DNA from 2 places in the Lichenicola cladoniae genome. Region 1 is predicted to be linked to the other one. Evidence: riboswitches for the same ligand, from Rfam matches in the RefSeq annotation. Region 1 holds a riboswitch; the other holds the start of a gene.
What was found. A riboswitch is a leader RNA that binds a small molecule or an ion and turns the genes downstream of it on or off. The one in region 1 is predicted to bind fluoride.
Positions count from the first base shown of each region.

Region 2: linked by a shared signal. The riboswitch ahead of crcB (fluoride efflux transporter CrcB) and the one ahead of crcB (fluoride efflux transporter CrcB) in region 1 are both predicted to bind fluoride.

Region 1 covers NZ_CP053712.1:6,324-14,344, reverse strand. Annotated here, with positions in the region: gene HN018_RS27145 (IS6 family transposase) at 1-394, shown strand, start outside; partial or broken gene HN018_RS28975 (ISAzo13 family transposase) at 450-1,111, shown strand; gene HN018_RS27130 (DUF2934 domain-containing protein) at 1,201-1,407, opposite strand; gene HN018_RS27125 (universal stress protein) at 1,928-2,743, opposite strand; gene crcB (fluoride efflux transporter CrcB) at 2,745-3,974, opposite strand; fluoride riboswitch at 4,067-4,131, opposite strand; gene HN018_RS27115 (dynamin family protein) at 4,186-5,811, shown strand; partial or broken gene HN018_RS27110 (IS1380 family transposase) at 6,195-7,487, shown strand; gene sbmA (peptide antibiotic transporter SbmA) at 7,770-8,021, opposite strand, start outside.
Region 2 covers NZ_CP053708.1:4,708,987-4,717,007, reverse strand. Annotated here, with positions in the region: gene HN018_RS21415 (efflux transporter outer membrane subunit) at 1-1,004, shown strand, start outside; gene HN018_RS29160 (universal stress protein) at 1,066-1,662, opposite strand; partial or broken gene crcB (fluoride efflux transporter CrcB) at 1,885-2,298, opposite strand; fluoride riboswitch at 2,397-2,462, opposite strand; gene HN018_RS21405 (hypothetical protein) at 2,639-2,809, shown strand; gene HN018_RS21400 (DUF2459 domain-containing protein) at 2,826-3,506, opposite strand; gene HN018_RS21395 (S10 family peptidase) at 3,475-5,043, opposite strand; gene xth (exodeoxyribonuclease III) at 5,142-5,969, shown strand; gene HN018_RS21385 (nucleoside deaminase) at 5,956-6,450, shown strand; gene HN018_RS21380 (DedA family protein) at 6,469-7,107, opposite strand; gene HN018_RS21375 ((2Fe-2S) ferredoxin domain-containing protein) at 7,156-7,554, opposite strand; tRNA gene HN018_RS21370 (tRNA-Ala) at 7,637-7,712, opposite strand; gene HN018_RS21365 (Maf family protein) at 7,822-8,021, opposite strand, start outside.

The DNA.
Region 1 (8,021 bases):
CGACAAGGCGGGTGCCACAGTGGACTTCCTGTTGACCGCCAAGCGCGATCGCAAGGCGGCGCTGCGTTTCCTCTGCAAGGCTATCACCCGACATAGGGCTCCCCGCACGATCACCATCGACAAGAGCGGCGCCAACACCGCGGCGGTTGACAGCTACAACACCGAGCATGACGCCGGGATCAAAATGCGCCAAGTCAAGTATCTCAACAACCTCGTCGAGCAGGACCACCGGGCGATCAAACGGATCACCCGGCCAATGCTCGGCTTCAAGAATTTCTGGTCAGCGGCGACCACCATTGCCGGCCTCGAGATCATGCACATGATCCGCAAGGGTCAGTTACGTTCGACAGCGAAGCTGCGTCCAGCGCAGCAGTTCTACTCCCTCGCAGGATAGAAAAACCAAAGTCCCAGCCCATACTCAGACACGACGAAACTTTGCAACAGAACCGAAAAAAGAGCTGATCGGCGAATACAAGAACGCCGGCAGCGACTACCGTGCCAAGGGATGTCTAGATACCGTCAACGTGAATGATTTGGTCGACAAAGATCTCGGCAAGGTCGCGCCATACGGGATCTACGATGTCGCAGCCAACGCCGGCTGGGTCAGCGTCGGGATCGACCACGACACGGCGGCGTTCGCCGTCAACACGATCCGTCGCTGGTATGATGTTGTCGGCCGCGACCGCTATCAGAATGCGCGGCAACTGCTGATCACCGCCGACGGCGGCGGTTCGAATGGATCGCGAGTACGGTTGTGGAAGCTCGAGTTGCAAAAGCTGGCCGACCAGACCGGGCTGAGCTTGCAGGTGTGCCATTATCCGCCCGGGACATCGAAGTGGAACAAGATCGAGCACCGCATGTTTTGCCACATCACCCAGACCTGGCGCGGCAAGCCGCTGTCAGTCGCCTCGCCGTCGTCGATCTCATTGCTGCCACAACAACCAAGACCGGGCTAACGGTCCGCTGCGAGCTGGATGAGAACATCTACCCCAAGGCGATCCGCGTTTCCGACGAGGAGATGGCGACACTCAACATCGCCACCGACACCTGGCATCCTGAGTGGAACTACACCATCAGACCAAGGCCATCAGGCCGATGCGGTAATTGTTGAGCAGAGCCTTAGCCCGCTGACCACCATAGTAAATAATGGCGGCTAAGTTCCCAACATTTTACGAAAAGGTCCGGCCTGCTGAGCAGATTTCAGGAAGCCCGTTTTGATGACCCTAGCTTTTCTGATTGCTTCATCACAGGCTGTATAGAAACTGCTTCAGCATCTTCAATTCCAATCTCTAATTGAGCCTGTAGCCAAAAATATTCTGACTTGTCTTCAGGTTGCCCGTCCTTTTCCCATAATTCATAGGCGCGGTGCTGAACCCGCTCAACGAGCGTCGATGTAGAATTTGACATAGCTATTTTCCGTCCTCAACTTGTTGGAAGAAACAAGCTTGGTTAGGTGTGATGCCATGTTTGCACCCTCTGTAAGAAGACCACAAGCTGCAAGTTGAATTTAATTCCTTACCCGTAAATTACGAAATGTTTGTTTTATTGTAATTTTCGACCAAACGGTAAAGTGTTCCTTAGGACGGCTTCTTTACGGACATACCTAAGAATATACTCATTCATTGTGTCTGGCGGCACCCTCTCCGACAATAGCATATCTAGTAGAGCATAAATCTCTGCAGACGGTTGCTCGCCTAGTAATTCCGAAAATTCGGACGAATGATAGAATGCTTTTATCTCTGCAGCTTCCTGAATAGATAATGCGCAGTATGACTTCGTTCGAAGTTCTTGCCGATATCGTTCCAACCAATTCAACATTGCTCGATTCACCTCCTGCTAGGATTCTACAGCTAAACTAGAGCCAGCACGATCCCGCTCGTCTCGACCACGTGCGTGCGGATTAAGAGAAACGTACGGACCGGTATGTTCATCCATGTAACAGGACCGGAAGGTCCAGGTGAGCCAGAACATCCTTTGATCGTCCTCCGAGCAGCAAGTCCCTGAACCACGACTGCGTGTGGGCTCCCATAACCAGCAAATCCGATCCGGCCCTGTGCGCCTCTTGGATGAGGTATTGTCCAGCATGACGACCACCAAGCTCAACATGATGGATCTCCACCGGAACAGCGTGCCGCTGCAGCGTCATGACCAGATCCTGCAGCTTTGCATCCTCCTCGGCCTTTTCCGCCTCAATTAGCAGGTGAACCTGGTCGGCAGTGAGCAAAAGCTTCAAGGCGCTACTGATCGCCGCATTGAGTTGAACATTGCGCTTCCAGGCGATGCCCGGACACGTCCCAACCAAAACGGGTGGTTCCTTGGGAACCACAACAATTGCGCTGGCGCGTTCTGCCAGCACTGTCTCGATGGTTGCCGCCGCGTCTGTCTGCTCTGTTCCATACGCGGCGCCGGCCACAACCAAGGTCGCCTGACGAGCCGCCGCAGCCACGATCTCGGCTACATCGCCCTCGACTTCCTCAAAGACGGCGGCTCTCGCATCATTGATCTTCCACGCTTCAAAGAGCCTATTGATTTTTCTCAAGCGAGTTTCTTCGCGACCGATGAAGCGTTCGCGCCGCTCGTCGGTCATGACTTCCTCGGTTGGCATGAAGTTCGGATCGCGAGCAGGTCTCGGACACAGGACGCGCAACTGGCTGTCCTGCAGCCTTTGAGAAAGGAGCCGACCGGTTCGCAAGACCGATCGAGCGGTTACTGGATCGTTCAGAATACACGTGATGTAGTCCATGTCATGCGTCCTGATGCTGCATGAGAACGGGAAGATCAGCGCTTCGCAGCACACCTTCTGTGGCGCCGTCGAAAAGCTTTTCGTGCAGGCTGCCGTGGCTGTAACTCCCCATGACGAGCAGATCAGCACCAGCTTCGTGCGCCATCGATACCAGTTGCGCACCGACGTCGTCATGCGGGATTGGTGCCGTCACGACCTCGAACGGCCGGCCTTCGAACGCCTCCGCCAGACCTGCATCCTCTGCCGCATCGCCGATACGGAGCACCACCACCCGCTCCGCCTTTGACAAAAGTGGCTGGGCGGTCCGGATTGCCCCACGGGCACGAGCGTCATGCCAGGCAACGGCCACGATGTGGCCTAAAGGAGGTGCCGTTCCGGCTGGAACCAGCAGCACCGGACGTCCGGACCGGACCAGTGCCGCGTGGATCCGGGCGCGCGCGGTCTTATCGCCGCGCTTTTGTTCCAACAGCAGCAGGTGAGCGCCGCGGCCATGCTCGGCAACCGCCAGCGCACCGTCACCACGCACTTCGATCCAGCGCGCTTCATGCCCTTCAGCGCGCTCTTTTAACACCCAGCGATCAAGGGTTCCACGCATTGCAACCGCCCAGTTGCGGCGTTGATCTGAGATCGCCTGCTGGCGTTCCCGAGTCAGCACCTCCTCGGTTGGCTGCAGATCGGCTAGAACGGGTCCGTCGATGACGAGTGCCGTGGTTCGACCGCCCTCTGCTGCCATGAGTTGCCCAGCAACGGCGAGCATGCCCGGCACCGATTCCGGCCGATGCAGCGCAACAAGTGTGCTGCTGCTCATCGTGCCCGGCGCCGCGTCGCTGATTGCTGCCAGATGCGAGGTGCGGATCGCCAGCGCCAGCGAGTAGCCGGCGGCAACACTTGCCAGGCAAAGCACCATCGAGAGCGCAACATTACCCAGCGCCTGCCCGGCACGGCCATCGCGTGCCAATTCGAGCGTTTGCAGGCTGAAGGAAGAGAAGGTGGTGAACCCGCCGCAGATACCCACCATGACGAACGTACGCATATCGAATGGCACGGCGAAACGGCCGTCGGTCGCGGTCAGCGTTCCGAAGAAGCCAATCACGAACGAGCCCACGATATTGATGAGAATTGTTCCCCACGGGAAGGTGGGGCCTGTCAGGGTGACCATGACGGTCCCGAGCCACGCACGCAGGATACTGCCGATCGCGCCTCCCAGGCCAATCAGGGCATAGTTCAGCATGCGACGGTCATCGGGACGTCATCGTGTTTGGTGCGGTGCTGCAGAAAAGGTTCCAGGGCCATGGACGTACTCCTCCCGTGGACGCTCGGTCCGGATCGGCAGGAGTCATCAGCCCACGACGGGCAGTTAAAGGGGGAACCCCATCCCCTATAAAAAGAGTATTGCATGGTGAGGTCGACCTCTCAACACTCTCGCTCACTTCTGCATGGGGATGCCGACACTGGACCTACATCGCTACGAACTGCTGAAGAGCGAGCTTGCTGACCTCCTACGGGCGGTTCCGTGGCGGGCGGACCAGTTCGAGCGCAACCGCGACCTGTTTGCCCGTCTCGCCGAGGACCGGTTCAATCTCGCAGTCGTCGGGCGCTTCAGCCGCGGCAAATCTACCTTGATGAACGCGATGCTGGGGCTCGACCGCCTGCCTACCGGAATCGAGCCGCTCACCTCTGTGATCACCAGCATCACCTATGGCAGCCACGAGAAGGTCGTGCTGCACTTTCTGGACACGACACTGTTTCTCGACATCCGGCTCGACCAATTGGAAGACTATGTCACCGAGCGTGGCAACCCCAGCAATCGTCGCCGCATCCGGGAAGCCGAAATCCAGCTTCCGGCAGATCTGCTCCGTTCGGGGTTTCGCTTCATTGATACGCCAGGTCTCGGGTCTGCGGTAGCTGGCAACACAGTAACCACCCGCGCCTTTCTACCGGAAGCCGATGCGTTCCTACTCGTGACAGGGTTCAACGGCTCTCTCACGGAGGATGAAGCGGACATTCTCTACACCGCCTCTAAAGCCGGCCGACAGGTGTTCATCGTCTTGAACAAGGCAGACATGGTCGATGGGACGGCACGCGACGCCGCAGTCGCCGATTTACGAGCCCGTCTGCAAACGCTTGGCCTTCCAGAGGCCCAGAAGTTTTATCCCGTCTCAGCCGCTACGGCCCTTAGCGTCCGGCTCGGACGCATGCCGGCCTCTAGGCTCGAAGAGAGCGGCTTGCTGGAGCTGGAACACGATGTTCTTGCCTACATGACCAATGGCAAGCGACACGCCTTTCTGCACGGGATGTATGCACGACTGGATGCCGTGCTTGCGGCGGCGCCCGGTCTTGGCGCCGTTCGGGAGCGACTGGTCGCGCTGCGCCATGAGATTGACCAGGCGGCGCTGCCGCCTTCCGACCCAGTCGGCTCATCCTCGCTGGTGAATGCCCCGATCGCGGCCAACCTGCTGGATTGCCAGATCTGCAGCCGGATTGAGCGTGCGGTGTTCGACGCGCTGACACAGCTGCAGGGCAGCCTTCGGCGCGATCTCGAGGCAAGGCAAGATCTGGCAAGACAGGGTGGCCTGTGCGGACCTCACAGCCGGCAGTTCATCGCTCATGCCGCGCCACGCGAGGTCTGCATCGGCTTCGCTCCTGTGCTGGACGCACAGGCTGCATTACTGGAGGAAATGGCCGACGCCAAGGAGGACGCTTCTTCCACGCCCGCAGCGCTTTGGCACTCGGCATCCGGCTGCCCGTTCTGCAGACTTGCGTGTGGAGTCGCGGACGCATCGTTAGATAAATTCGAGGCTATTCTTCAGGCTGGAAGTATCGCGCCGCATCCTGAGCCGACTGTCTGTCTACCCCATCTTCAAGTCTTAGCCATGAGGTTGCACGGGGATTCTGTGCTGCCGGATCTCCTTCGCCGCCAAGCCGGGATCCTTAAGCGTCGGGCGGACGATATGCGTCGATTTGCACTGAAACAGGATGCATCCCTGCGTGACCAGATCACAGACGAGGAAAAACGGTCTGCGCAGAGCGGTATAGCGGCTTTGGTTGGGATATCAGGCAAGCCTTGATGTGATCGATACGGCATCGCTTCCTGCAGTGCGTGATAACTCGTGCATGCCCGATGCAGATATCAACCGGACAAATGGAAGAAGAACATGGCACGCCGTCGGGGAAGGACGGACGCAGCGTAAAGAAGCAAATCAACGTAAGTTCCGTCGCCATCTGGGTCGCTCATAGGAGGGATGCCGAAGAGAAGCCGAGGCGTAGAACAAAATCAATTGCAGTCGCGCCAGACTTGACATCAGCCACGAGCCAAGGTCATTCCAGTTAACCCGTCTTATTCAGCGCATGCCAGGGATTCGCTGGCGGATGTAGTGTAAGCATCTGATCTAAAACAGAAATTTGGGTGTCGATGCCAAACTCTGCCAAATCGGACGGTGCCACACCCGCCATGCTCGAAGATACCCTGCTGCCGTTCTCGCTGTCATCGGTCCAGCGCAAGAAAGTCACCGCCGCGTTCGACGGTGGACGCCTGACCTCCGACGGCGGCGTGATGCTAATTGCCGCTGTCGAGACCCGCCTCGGTCTTGCGGCCAAACTGGCCGCGCTGATCGCTGACCATCGCAACCCTGCGTTTGTGACGCACAGCGTTGCCGACATCTTGCGCGCGCGCATGCTTGCCATTGCCTGCGGCTACGAGGACGGTGATGACCTCGATCATCTGCGTACCGATCCCGGTTTCAAGCTTGCCTGCGGGCGTCTGCCCGACAGCGGCCGCGATCTCTGCTCGCAGCCAACAGTGTCGCGTTGGGAAAACGCACCGACACTGCGCGAGGTCATGCGCCTGACCTACGCCATGGTCGATGTCTACTGCGCCAGCTATTTGCGTCCGCCCCGCGCTGTGACGCTGGATATCGACGATACCGTCGACATCGTGCATGGCCATCAACAGCTCTCGCTGTTCAACGCCTACTACGACGAGCGTTGCTTTCTGCCGATCCACGTCTACGACACCGTGACATCGCGTCCCGTGGCGGTGCTGCTGCGGACCGGCACAACGCCGTCCGGGGTGGAAGTTCGCAATCATCTGCGTCGCCTGGTCCGCCGTATCCGACAGCATTAGCCTAACACCCGGCTGACCATTCGCGGCGATGGTCATTACGGCCGTCCGGAGGTGATGGCATGGTGCGAGGCCAATGGCGTCGATTACATCCTTGGTTTTCCGGGCAACAAAGTTCTCGATCTCCTCGTGGAGCCATACGCCGACGATGTGCGGGTTTGCCGCGCCAAGTCCTGGCGCTGCGAGCGCCGCGTCGCAGCACGGATCGAGGCCACTACCAAAGGCCTCGACATACGCTTCGTCGTCACCAACATCATCTGAAGCAACGCCGAATGGCTGTATGACACGCTCTATTGCGCCCGCGGCCAGGCAGAAAATCTGATCAAGCTGCACAAGAGCCAACTCGCCTCCGACCGCACCAGTGGCCGCTCGCCGCTCGCGAACCAGGTGCGGCTCGTGCTGCATACCGGTGCCTTTTGGCTGATGCTCGGGCTGCGTGACGCTATTCCCGAGCCGCAGCCGTTGGCCCGGGCCGAGTTCACCACCTTGCGCATGCGCCTGATCAAAATCGGCGCCCGCATCGCCGAGACCGCCAGCCGGGTGCGGATCGCTTTCGCCGCCGCCCATCCGGAGGCCGCGCTGTTTGTAAGCCTTGCCCGATGCCTCAACCCTGCCGGGCCGTGATGCAGGGGCCACGCGCCCCGAATTCGCCCGATCCTGACAACCTCCAGCGCCTGCCAGATACGCGCCGCTCAGCGATGAAAAAGACGAATTGGAAAATCACGCCCGACGCTCAAGATGCCGCCGCCGCTTCACCGCGCTGAATAAGAAGGGCTAGCGCGATTCGAGGCGCATCGCCGGGCCTAGAACGGGCTGGACCACCAGAATTCTTCTGATATCGGACACGCGACAGGAGCATCCTAGCATCTCGTTGGGCCAGTCGTTGAACTTTGACCCGCGGCGTGATCAGGCGTTGGCCTCGATCGCAGGAAGTGCGTCGCCGCTGATCTCGGATTCGAATGTGCGCAGGCGCTTGTAGATCGACAACAACTCCACGATCGTTATCCAGGAGTTGACCAAGTATTGAAATGACGAGCGGACTTGGTCAAAGGCGTTCAATATCTGCTGCAACACTCCTAAGGTGATCACGCCTGCCACAATCGTCGGTGCCAGGACGATATAAGGAAAGATGTTGTCGACTTGGAGATACAGGATGCG
Region 2 (8,021 bases), on a different replicon from region 1:
CGGTCGATGCCGGCATCGAGCAGCGTCGCGCCACCCTGCTGGCACTGCTGTCGGAGCTGTCCACCGACTACGTCACGCTGCGTGCCTCGCAACTGCAACTGCAGATCGCCGACCGCAACATCCAGGCCGCCGGCGACGCGCTGGCACTCACCAACAAGGTGTTCACGCAAGGTCTGGGCACCACGCTGCAGGTGGCGCAGGCCCAGGGCGAACTCGAGACCGAACAGGCGACGCGGCAACCGCTGCAGACCCGTATCGCCCAGCTGGCGCACGCAATCTCGGTGCTGACCGGCCAGATGCCCGGCACGCTCGAAGGGATGCTGGAACAACCTGCACCGCTGCCTTCGGTGCCGGCCCTGCCGGTGGCGCTGCCCTCGATGGTGATCGCCAACCGCCCGGACATCCGCCGGGCCGAACGGGAATATGCGCAGGCGACGGCGCGGATCGGGGTGGCGGTGGCTCAGCTTTATCCGAGCTTCATCCTGCCGCTTTCGTTCGCGCCGCAATCCAGCATGATCCACGAGCTGTTCACCGCCAGCAGCCTGGCTTGGTCGCTGGTGCTCCAGGTCAGTGCGCCGCTGTATCATGGCGGCCGCCTGTCCGCTGAAGTCCGCGAGGCGCATGCGAATGCGGAAGCCGCCCGCCTGGAATACGAACAAACCGTCCTGCGCTCGTTCCAGGAAGTCGAGGACCGGCTGGTCGCGTATCGCAACGACGAGATCCGCACCGCGACCTTGCGGCGGGCCGCGCAGGACAATGCGCTGGCACTCGACCGCGCACGCAGGCTGTACGGGGCCGGCCTGTCGGGCTTCCTGGACGTGCTGACCAGCGAGCGCGCCACCTACACCGCCGAAAACCTCGCAGCGGTGGGGGAACTGGCCCGGCTGCAGGACGCGATCGGCCTGTTCACCGCAATCGGCGCCGGCTGGCAGGGCATTGCCCTGACGGCCACCACCCTGCCGGTCGATGAAAAAATGCAGCACAGGATGGCTGCCGGGCACTGAGCGGAGTCGATTGGGCTTGAGGCGTTCGTGGACCGTCCAGATATGTGCGGTGCCGTTCCCGTCAGGCGCTGCGATGCTGCATGAGCACGGGAAGATCGGCATGCCTGAGCATGGTTTCCGTCACGCCGCCGAATAGCTCTTCGCGCAGGCTGCCATGGCTGTAGCTGCCCATGACGAGGAGATCCGCGCCGGCTTCACGTGCCATCGAGAGTAGCTGCGATCCGGTGTCATCACCGACCGCGGCTGCCGTGATCCGTTCGATCGGCAGCCCATCGAAGACCGGGTCCGATGGCAGGCCGTCCGCTTCGCTTCCGACGTGGAGAACGAGAACCCGCTTGGCCTTCGAGAGCAGGGGCGTCGCGGTCCGTATGGCCTGGCGGACATGCGGATCGTCGCGCCAGGCCACGGCAATGATCCGGCCGAACTCGCCGGCATGTCCGGATGGCACGAGCAGCACCGGCCGTCGCGCCCGGATCAGAGCCGCACGGAGGCGGGCGCGAGCGGCGGCATCGCCGCCATTCTGCTCCAGCAGGAGAAGATAGGCGCCGCGGCCATGCTCGGCGATCGCCGATGCACCGTCCCCGCGCACCTCGATCCAGTGAGCTGAATGTCCAATACTGCGTTCCTGCCCGACCCAGCGATCGAGCGTCGACCGCATGCCCTCGACCCATTCCGTCCGCCTAGCCGCAATCTCCGCCGTACGTTCCCGGGTCAGCACCTCTTCGGTCGGCTGCAGCTCGGCCAGTATGGGACCGTCGATCGCGAGCGCGGTGATCCGCCCATCTTCCCGCGCCATGAGCTGACGTGCGACGGCGAGCATACCCGGCACCGCTCCGGGACGATGCAACGCGACCAGCGTACTGTCGCTGATCGACCCGGAGGTCGCGTCGCCGATCACCGCGAGACGAGAGGTTCGTGTCATCGACGCCAGTGAATAGCCGGCGGCCACGCTTGCCAGGCAGAGGGCCACCGAAAGCGCGATGTTGGCGAGGGCCTGGCCAGGCCTGCCGTCACGCAGCAGCTCGAGCGTCTGCAGGCTGAACGACGAGAAGGTGGTGAAGCCCCCACAGATGCCGACCATGACGAAGGCGCGCACATCGAACGGGACAGCGAAGCGACCGTCTGTCGCAGTCAGGGTCCCGAAGAAACCGATCACGAACGAGCCGACGATGTTGATGAGGATCGTGCCCCACGGAAAGCTGGGTCCCGTCAGGGCTACCATCGCATTCCCGAGCCAGGCGCGCGCGACGCTACCGAGCGCGCCGCCCAGACCGATCAGCGCGTAGGTCAGCATCCGCAATGAGTCCCCTCGACGAAAGGATCCGGCGGCGGCAGCCGGTTTCGATGATTATCCTGGAACAAGGACACGATCCTCCTGCGGACGCCGGGTCCGAACCTGCAGGAGGTCATCAGCCCACGACGGGCGGTTCAAGGGGGAACCCCATCCCCTGCCGGCAGGTGTCGCATCTCGACGGATGCCGCTCAACACGAAATTTTGGCTGGCGGTGAGGACGAGATTGGTTCCGAAAGCCGTTGCGCCGACCTGGGGCACATGGTGCCTGTCCAGGGCGGCCATTGCGCGCCCGCTGCCCATGATGCTCAGGTCAGTTGTTTACCACGGAGGCTCTTACTCGATGACGATCCGCGCCCTTGGCTGCATGGCAACTCTCCTGACTGCAGGATTGCTCACCGCGTGCAGTTCCAGTTTCGGCGGCGGCGGCTCTTCGCCCAGTCGAACCTATGTCGTGATGCCGAACGGCGAGGCGGTGCCGGCACAGGTCACCACGCGACCGCCGGGCGGTTGATACCCCCGGCGCTGGTTCAGCGGTGGCCGCCGATCGTGCAGGCGCCACCGCCTGACGGGCTGATCCGGTCCATCACCTGCGAGGCGAACACGATGCCCGAGGCCGTCGGCACGATGCCGGCTGCCTGCAGGGCGTCCCCGATCCAGCTGTTGCAGGTATAGACGCCGGAATAGCCTGTCCGGGTCGCGTAGAAAATGCTGCCCGGAAAGAAGCCCGGGCCAATCCGGACCGGCCGGCCCTGCTTTACATCGAGGGTCCGCCAGATGAAGTCGGAGAGGCGCCCGGCCCCTCCCGGCAACAACCGGCCAATCTTCATCGTGCCGTCATCGTAGGCACGGTCCGGCGGCGCGGTCAGTCCGGCGATCAGCAGCGTGCCGTCGCCGGGAAACGGGCCGACCAGCAGGTCGCCCAGACCGGTCACCGGCGCCATCATGAAGGTGCGCTTGCCGAAGCCGACCATGAGTACCGTCATGCCGGGGAACACCCGCCGGAAGTCCCGCATGTTGCCGCGCAGCGCACCGGCCGGAATGGCGAGGTCGGTGTGCCAGCCGTGCGACACGATTGCGATGGTATCGTCGGCGAGCCGACCCGGGACGCAGGCCGGCGGCGTCGATGCGCAACCGGCCAGGACCAGGCAAAGCACCGGCAGCAGCCAGCGCGCGGTCCTACGGGCTGCCGGTGTAGAGAGCTGAGACATCGTGCGCGAGTGCTGCACGGCTATCCGGCCGCGTGTAAAGCATGTGGCCGCCCGGATAGACCTTGAGCCGCACGCGATCGCGGCCGACCGGCATGTGCTCGATCAGCCAGCGGCTTCCCGAAAACGGACAGGTCAGGTCGAAATAGCCGTTGGCGATGAAGACCCGCAGCGACGGATTGACCGCCATCAGCTTGCGCAGATCCGGCATCCCCCGCGAGATCAGGTCGCCGCCTTCCTTGTAGTCCCAGGCCTTGTTCACCGCGAGGTTCAGCAGGTCGTATTTCAGATCGGTGCGAAAGCCGAGCGCATCCTCGACATAGCCGGTGAAGGCATTGCCGTAGGCGAGGCCGTAGCCGGCCAGCACCGGTTCCGGACTGTCGCCATTGTCGATGCCTTCGGGATAGGGATCGGCGATCGAGAGTGTTCCGTCATACAGGCTGTAGAGGCGGCCGTCACGGCTGCGCACGTCATGTGCCTGCGGATCGATCTGGGCGCGTTCCTTGGCAACGACAGCCTCGGGCAGGCCGGTCATGGCAGCGACCTTGCCATAGAAATCGTGCGCCGCGTCGGCACCGAGCGGCGGGCCTGCCAGCGTCGAGAGATACGGGCCGAACGCGTAGCGGTATGCATCGTCGACCGCCTGCGGGGTGAGCTTGTGATCGCGCTCCAGGGCAGCCGCGGCCAGGCTCGGCAACAGGATCGCATCAGCCAGCGGATTGTCGGTGCTGCCGATCAGGTTCATCTCGATCGCCGGCGAGATCATGACGATCCCGGCGAGAGGGATGTTCTGCTCGGTCTGCAGCGCATAGGCGGTCTTGATCGAGCGGATGCCGCCATAGCTCTCGCCGACCAGGTATTTCGGCGAGCGCTGACGGCGGTTGGCTTCCAGCCAGAGCCGGATTGCATCGGCAAAGGCAGACCCGTCCTGCTTCACGCCCCAGAACTGCTTGGGCGCCTTGGCCGGCTTTTCCGGCAGGCTGTAGCCGGTGCCGACCGCATCGATGAATACCATGTCGGTGAAGCGCAGCCAGCTATCCGGGTTGGGACCGAGTTGCGCATTGGCACCGTCGGTCGGGTTGGCGGCCGGAAAGTTCAGCACGACCGGTCCGGCGGCACCCAGATGCAGGAAGGCGGTGCCGGCGCCGGGACCACCGTTGAAGAAGAAGCTGACCGGTCTACGCGCTACCTGCTGCCCGTCCGCGACATAGGCCACGTAGAAGACTTTGGCGGACGGCGCGCCTTCATCGTCGCGCAGGGTCAGTGTTCCCGCCGTGGCAGTATAGCCGAGATGGCCGGCGGCCAGGGTCAGGTCGTGATGGGTAACGCTGTCCGCCGGCAACTCGGCAATCAGGGCGTTGTCGGATTTTTCCGGCTTGTCGACCGGTACAGGCTTGGCTGCCGGTGCTGCCGATACCGGAGCCGCCAGTCCGTGCGTGTCGTCGGCCAGGGCCGACGTGGCAACCAGACCGCTGGTCATCAGCAGGATGGCAAGCAGTCGTTTCGGACGGGCGGACATGGTCGGCGGCAGAGGGGTCATGGCAAATCCAGGCGTTGCAACACCCTGACTCTTTATTGGAAAAAGCCATGCGTCCAGTGTGCGCAAATCCTGGCCCCGGTTGCCGCGTTCGAACGAGCGTGAAAATCGCCACCTTCAACATCAACGGCATCAACCGGCGGCTGCCGAACCTGCTGGCTTGGCTGCAGGCTGCGAAGCCGGATGTGGCCTGCCTGCAGGAACTCAAGGCGGCCCATGCCGACTTCCCGCGCGATGCGATCAGGGAGGCCGGCTACGAGGCGGTATGGCAGGGCGAGCGGAGCTGGAACGGCGTGGCGATCCTGGCGCGTGGCCGCGAACCGGTGCCGACCCGGCGCAGCTTGCCGGGCGGTCCGCACGACGATCAGGCACGCTATCTCGAGGCGGCGGTCGATGGCGTGCTGATCGCCTGCCTCTATCTGCCGAACGGCAATCCGCAGCCGGGCCCGAAGTTCGACTACAAGCTCGCCTGGTTCGAGCGGCTTATTATTCATGCCGCCGAGCTGCACGCGACCGGGCTGCCGGTGGTGCTCGCCGGTGACTACAACGTCGTGCCGACCGATGCCGACATCTATCCGAGCAAATCCTGGGGCCGGAACGCGCTGCTGCAGCCGGTCGTCCGGGAAGCGTTCGCCCGGCTACTGGCCCAGGGCTGGACGGACGCGTTGCGGACCATCCACCCGGCCGGGCCGCTGCCGTCCTTCTGGGACTACATGCGCGATGGCTTCTCGCGCGATGCCGGGCTGCGGCTTGACCACATCCTGCTGAGCCCCGATCTGGCTGGCCGGCTAACCGATGCCGGGGTGGACCGGTCGGTGCGCGGCGAACAGAACGCCAGCGACCATGCCCCGGCCTGGGCTTCGGTGAGCAACAAACGCGCCCGGAACGGCAGGCCGCTCGCGCCGTTTCCCGACCATGACCAGCACTGACGACGAGCGCTTCATGCGCCGGGCCCTGGAGCTCGCCGCAACCGGACGGGATAGGCCGGGCGCCGGCCCGATCGGCTGCGTGATCGTGCTCGACGGCCAGGTCGTCGGCGACGGCCATAACGAGGTCGGGATCCGTCATGATCCAAGTGCGCATGCCGAGATCGTGGCCATACGACGTGCCTGCGAGAGCCTTGGACGCGACGATCTGCGCGGCGCGACACTGTATTCGACGCTGCAACCATGTGGGATGTGCAGCATGGCCAGCATCTGGACCAGCATCGAGCGGATCGTCTACGGCGCATGCCGGACGGATGTGCACAGGATGTATTTCGAGGATCGTCACCTTGACGTGCTCGACATCATCGACGACGCGTTCCGCAACGATATGACGGCCACGGGCGGCCTGCTGCTGCAGGAATGTGCTGCGCTGTACTACAAGCCTGGCGACGATCCGCCGGAGCAGGAGCAGGCGAACGTCTGAACTGGCATCGATAAGGGTTCAGGCCGGCTGATCCGCCTTGGCCGCTGCCAGCGCCTCCTCGGTCAGTCGCTTCTCGTTTCGCTTCAGGAACAGGAAGCCGCTGCCGAGGACAAGCACCGCAACGATGCCGAACCCTATGCCGAGCGGGCCGGATATCTTCTCGACTTGGCTCCCGAGCAGGTAGGCGGCAAGCGAATAGCCACCGGCCCAGCCGATCCCGCCCAGCGTGTTGTAGAACAGGAACGTGTGCCACGGCATCCGGTTGGCGCCGGCAAGCAGGGCTGCGAACGTGCGCAGGATGGCGATGAATCGTCCGAAGAAGACCACCTTGCCGCCGTGCTTGCGGAACAGGTAGCGGCCGAGCAGCAGCCGTTCCTCGGTGAGGCCGATCCGACCTCCCCAGCGCGCCAGAACCCGAAAGCCGACGCTGCGACCGATCAGGTAACCCAGATTGTCGCCCATGATCGCACCGGCGATGGCGACGACGATGACCCAGACGATGTCGAGCTTATGGGTGGCTGCGCAATACAGCGCGGTGCCGATGATCAGGCTCTCACCTGGTAGCGGCGCACCCATGCTTTCGAGCATGACGATGATGCCGACCAGGCTGTAGCCGTAATGCTCGAGAAGATGATCGAGATGGTGCAGCAGGAACATCGACAGCTCTCGAACGGATTTGCCAGGAAGCGTTTGGACCGTCCGGTGTCAAGCCGGAAAGGCCGGGTTCCCTGCCGGGTTTGCAGGCTCGGGTTCAGGCAGGGTCGAAGTGGCCGGCTGAACCGGGCCGATCAGCCGACTTGCCAGCAACGTCAGATCCAGGCCCGTCGGTATGACCAGCATTTCGGCGGGAGCACTGCCGCGTATCATGGTCAGCGCGTCCTTCGGACAGACGCCGAGGCAGCCGACCTCCAGGACACGGACGTCGCGACGGCGACCGAGATCACGCAGCACCTGCTTGAAGGCATCCGGAAACGCGTCCTTTTCCTTCGGCCCGAACCCGCCCTTCACCTTGCCGCTGCATTTCCGGCAGACCAGCAGCACTTCCCGCCAGGGACCCCTGGCGGTGATGATCTCGCCGGAAACCGCTTTGTGCTTCTTGCTCATCGAAAACCCCTGTCACCGGGATCCTCAACGCATGGGCGGACAAATGGTCGAAGTCGGGAAATTCGTCCGTGGACGAGGGGACTGGTGGAGCCAAGCGGGATCGAACCGCTGACCTCCTGAATGCCATTCAGGCGCTCTCCCAGCTGAGCTATGGCCCCATCGTCTGGTCGGCACACCGATCGTGATGTGCCTGGGTGCGCGGCGTATAGCGGTGGTTCGGGATGGTGGCAAGCCTGGGCCCGAGGCTTTTGCAACGAGGCCATGATCTCAGCCGACAAGTATATCCTGCTGTCTCAGGAAGCCCAGCAGCGCCAGAAGCGGCAAGCCCAGGATCGCGGCATGCTCGCCTTCGACCGCGTCGAACAGGTGGATGCCGGGTCCCTCGAGCCGATAGGCGCCGACACAGTGCAACACGTGATCCGCCTCGACAGAGAGATACGCATCGAGGAATGCATCGGTCAGCCGGC